DNA from 2 places in the Pseudoalteromonas sp. 19-MNA-CIBAN-0066 genome. Region 1 is predicted to be linked to the other one. Evidence: predicted binding sites of a transcription regulator. Region 1 holds the regulator's gene; the other holds the start of a gene.
The links. The regulator ArgR, encoded in region 1, controls arginine synthesis, uptake and breakdown. The targets are predictions, from matches to a motif close to ANTGAATANNTATTCANT.
Positions count from the first base shown of each region.

Region 2: the regulator ArgR is predicted to act here: its motif matches at 828-845, upstream of AAEZ18_RS13870 (OadG family protein).

Region 1 is NZ_JBEONZ010000004.1:98,035-100,451, forward strand. It holds gene mdh (malate dehydrogenase) at 1-562, opposite strand, end outside; gene argR (transcriptional regulator ArgR) at 789-1,256, shown strand; gene AAEZ18_RS04165 (Dyp-type peroxidase) at 1,272-2,171, opposite strand; gene AAEZ18_RS04170 (ABC transporter ATP-binding protein) at 2,222-2,417, opposite strand, start outside.
Region 2 is NZ_JBEONZ010000026.1:27,700-30,116, reverse strand. It holds gene AAEZ18_RS13880 (hypothetical protein) at 1-15, opposite strand, end outside; gene AAEZ18_RS13875 (DUF1328 family protein) at 81-251, opposite strand; gene AAEZ18_RS13870 (OadG family protein) at 896-1,141, shown strand; gene oadA (sodium-extruding oxaloacetate decarboxylase subunit alpha) at 1,154-2,417, shown strand, end outside.

The sequences.
Region 1 (2,417 bases):
GAGAAAGTAGAGGTAAAATAGTAGTACCTGAGTGGCCACCAATTACAGGAACTTTAACAGTTGCTACGTCTACGCCTTTAAGTTCAGCAACAAATGCTTCTGAACGAATAACGTCAAGCGTAGTAATACCGAATACGCGTTTAGCGTCGTAAGTACCAGCTTTTTTAAATACTTCAGCAACAATTGGTACAGTGCCGTTTACTGGGTTAGTAATAATACCTACTAACGCTTTAGGACAACTTGCAACTATGCCTTCTGCTAACGTTTTGATGATGCCAGCATTTACATTAAATAAATCTGCACGATCCATACCTGGCTTACGTGGCATGCCAGCAGGAATAAGTACGATATCAGCATCTTTAAGCGCTTCATTTAACGCATCAGCGCCAAAGCCAGCTACTTTAACCGCTGTAGGGATATGAGATAGATCAACCGCAACACCTGGAACTACTGGTGCAACATCATATAGTGATAATTCAGAACCAGCTGGTAAGCCTGTTTTTAATAATAAAGACAACGCTTGACCGATACCGCCTGCAGCACCTAATACAGCAACTTTCATTGGAATTCTCCGTGATTTGAGGTAGGAAATATTTATGGCTCTAAGATAAAGAAATTAGCGACTAAAAACAAATTTATCCTGCCTATTTTCGTAATATTTTAGACCATAGTTGTAAAAACATTTGGCCTGAATACAGTAAACTGGCAAGTTAAATAAACAACTGCTGCATAATTATTCGTTTTTGTGTAGAATTTGCGGCATGGATAATAAAAAGCAAATAAAAACTATGCAACCACAAGACAAACAGGAAGCGTTAGTAAAAGCATTTAAAGCGCTTTTAAAAGAAGAAAACTTTGGTTCTCAAGGCGATATAGTAGATTCGTTAAAAGAGCAAGGTTTTGACAATATAAGCCAAAGTAAAGTGTCGCGCATGCTTAGTAAGTTTGGCGCGGTACGAACGCGCAATGCCAAACAAGAAATGGTGTATTGCTTGCCAGCAGAAATGGGCGTACCCACAGCAAAAAGCCCGTTGCGCCAGCTTGTTATTGATATAATGCATAACGAAATGATGATTATTATCCGTACCAGTCCAGGCGCGGCTCAGCTTATTGCGCGTTTACTTGACTCATTAGGTAAAGCCGATGGCGTGTTAGGTACTATAGCTGGCGACGACACTATTTTTATTGCCCCAGCTAAAATATCTGAAATAGACTTAACCCTAGAGCGGGTACGTATTTTATTTGATACGGTTTAGTATTTAAAACATGCGTTATAACTGTTTTAAAAACCCAACTGACGGTGCAAAAAACGCAGACCCCATATCGGCTTGAGTAAAATCAAGCCAATGATCATAGCACTCCCCCTCACCTAAACGACTTTTTAATACCTGTTCAAATGCGGTTCCACTGGCCGAGCAAGTAATTGACAGCATTCCTTGCTCGTAAACATCGCCATAAGGCATGCCTTGATTAAGTAATATTGGCTGGCCTTGCTCATCTTTTAATTCACTGCGTTGTGCATGGCTGGTTTCAAGCGCTGGGGCTATAAGAGTGTTGTCTAAGCGAGTGCGACCTATTATTTGCTCTTGCTCATCTAGCGATAGATGCTGCCATACACTTAGATCGTGCTTATAACGTTGCACATGAATATAACTGCCTTGATCCTCAAAGCTACCTGGTTTATTTATTAACGCCGTTGCCCGCTTTTGTCGGCCATGCGGCATTTTGCCACCATAAATAAAACCATTGAAATCGCGACCATCTAAAAATCTAAAATTACGAATTTGTTCCACCAGCTCTACGTCTGGTGCAAATAACTTTAAAATTTGCAGTGCAAATAAATGATTGACGTCTTCGCGGTCTGAACGTATTTGCACAAACAAATCACACGGCTGCACGCTCATTGCGTGTTCATTATGATTTATATTAGGAAAGCTTTGTAGTTCACTGGGGATATACTCTGGCAAAATATGCGGCCAATACTGTGCACCAATAGCCACCATACAAGAAAGCATAGATTCAGAAAACTGATCGCTAAACTCTTCCTCAATAGCGCTTACTTGCTTGAGCTTTGTACGTAATGACTCATCTTGGCCATCAAACACATTAAAAAATAAATGCAAACCGTGTAAGTTTGCTTCAGCACAAATCCCTGATTGCGCTTGTGCCATTGTTATTCCTTAGCTTATAAATAGATAAACACAGCGAATAACAAATTAATTTATGATTCGAAAAAATTCACCGTGTGGGGTTTTATTTTTATTATAACCTGCTCATTTTGAACAAATGACTGGCCATATTGCGCTGCAACTTCTATTTCTTGTTGTGCAATAACTACAGTGTAAACATAAGCCGAACCAATAAAACGACTGCTTAATATGGTGGCGCGTTCACTATGGCTATCTTTTTTATTGTCG
Region 2 (2,417 bases), on a different contig from region 1:
AGTTGTCGAATTCATAATGTAATTCCTTGTAAATTTTGATTTAAATGATTTTTAATTAGTTTAAAACTTTAGTTTGTTACCTAGGGCTTTTTGCCACGTAGGGCACCCGATACTAAAGATATAACTAAAAGTATTAAAAATATAAAAAATATAATTTTTGCAATACCCGCTGCGGCGCCTGCTATACCACCAAAACCTAACACTGCAGCAATTAAAGCAATTACTAAAAAAGTGATTGTCCAGCGTAACATTGTATTCTCCTTGGTTTATCAAATTTGCTCAATGGATATGAAGCGAGTTACGTGCCATTGTTTTTTTACTTTTAAATCAATGGTTTGTTTTTGTTTGTGTTATTTCAGCGTGCACTCAATGGTAAGTTTTACGCTTTGCTATGTAATTTATTCATACTGATACAAGTGATTATGGATGTTAGTTTTTTATAAGAGAAGTTAGCGCATATTGGTCTTTGTGAGCTGAGTTTAAGAACTATTTAATTGCAGTTCGAGACTTGCGAGCATAGCGGGCTTAATAACAGCGGCTATTTAAACGGTTGAATAATTAACAAATATATTTGGTAAGACCAATTGCCAGTGGTGAAATTACTTTATGCTAATAGAACTGTTAACGCTTTACTTTAAGTGCATTATTAACGGTTTTTAGGTCGCCTATATAACTTTTATTTATATTCACTATTTTTATTATCTATGTAATAGCGCGTATCTAGTCCTTTTTGTAGTGTTAAGTTAATTAATAGCATGTTAGTTTTGTTTAAATTGGTTTTACCAATTTACAGGCTATAGACAAAACACTGTTTTTTGTTATTATTCGGTGAATAATTATTTACGTAAAATGATTTTTTATTTTGATTTCGGTATAAGTTTTATAGGAGAGGAAAATGGATATCGCTGCTTTACTTACAACAGCAAGCAACTTAATGCTAACCGGTATGGTGGGGGTGTTTGTGTTTCTGTCACTATTAATTACCTGCGTTACGGTTATGTCTAAGCTGGTATCTCGCTTTGCAGAGCCTGAGCTTGCAATACCTGCCAGAACACCGTCTTTTAAATCACAAGGTGTGCCTAATGAGCACATCGCCGCAATTAGTGCTGCCATTGCTCAGTACAAAACAAACAATAATTAAAGGAGCACTTAAATGGCTAAATTAAAATTAACAGAACTGGTACTACGTGATGCGCATCAATCATTGTTAGCAACTCGTATGCGCCTTGACGATATGCTACCGATTGCAAAAAAGCTTGATGATGCAGGTTATTGGTCTATTGAGTCGTGGGGGGGAGCTACGTTTGATTCGTGTATTCGTTATTTAGGTGAAGATCCTTGGGAGCGTATTCGCGCACTAAAAAAAGCGATGCCAAATACTAAACAGCAAATGCTATTACGCGGTCAAAATTTATTAGGTTACCGCCATTATGCTGACGATGTAGTAGAAAAATTTGTAGAGCGTGCCCATAAAAATGGCGTTGATGTATTTCGTATATTTGATGCAATGAACGATGTACGTAATCTTGAAACGGCAATTAAAGCGGCTATAAAAGTAGGCGCACATGCCCAAGGGACTATTTCTTATACAGTAAGCCCTGTTCATACGCTTGATATGTGGTTAACGCTAGCTAAGCAGTTGGAAGATTTAGGCTGTCATTCAATTTGTATTAAAGATATGGCGGGTTTATTAAAGCCGTACGATGCTGAAAAACTAATTAAAGCACTAAAAGAAACTGTATCTATTCCAATTGCAATGCAGTGCCACGCCACAACAGGTTTAAGTACTGCGACTTATCAAAAAGCGATTGATGCAGGCATTGATATGCTTGATACCGCAATTTCATCTATGAGTATGACTTACGGACACACCGCAACTGAAACTATTGTATCGATAGTTGAAGGGACTGAGCGTGATACTGAGCTTGATTTAAATCACCTAGAAGAAATTGCTGCTTACTTTAGAGATGTACGTAAAAAATACGCGGCATTTGAAGGTAGCTTAAAAGGGGTTGATGGCCGTATTTTACTCGCGCAAGTACCTGGTGGCATGTTAACTAACATGGAAAACCAGCTTAAAGAGCAAGGCGCAGCAGATAAGCTTAATGAAGTTTTACTTGAGATCCCACGTGTACGTGAAGATCTTGGCTTTTTACCTTTAGTAACACCAACGTCGCAAATTGTAGGCACTCAAGCGGTACTTAATGTACTAACGGGTGAGCGCTATAAAACAATTACTAAAGAAACAGCTGGCGTATTAAAAGGTGAATATGGCCTAACACCAGCACCTATGAATAAAGAGCTACAAGAGCGTGTGCTTGATGGAGCAGAGGTAATTACTTGCCGTCCTGCAGATAATATTGCACCTGAGCTTGCAACGCTTGAGGCTGAATTATTAAAAGAAGTACAAGAGCAAG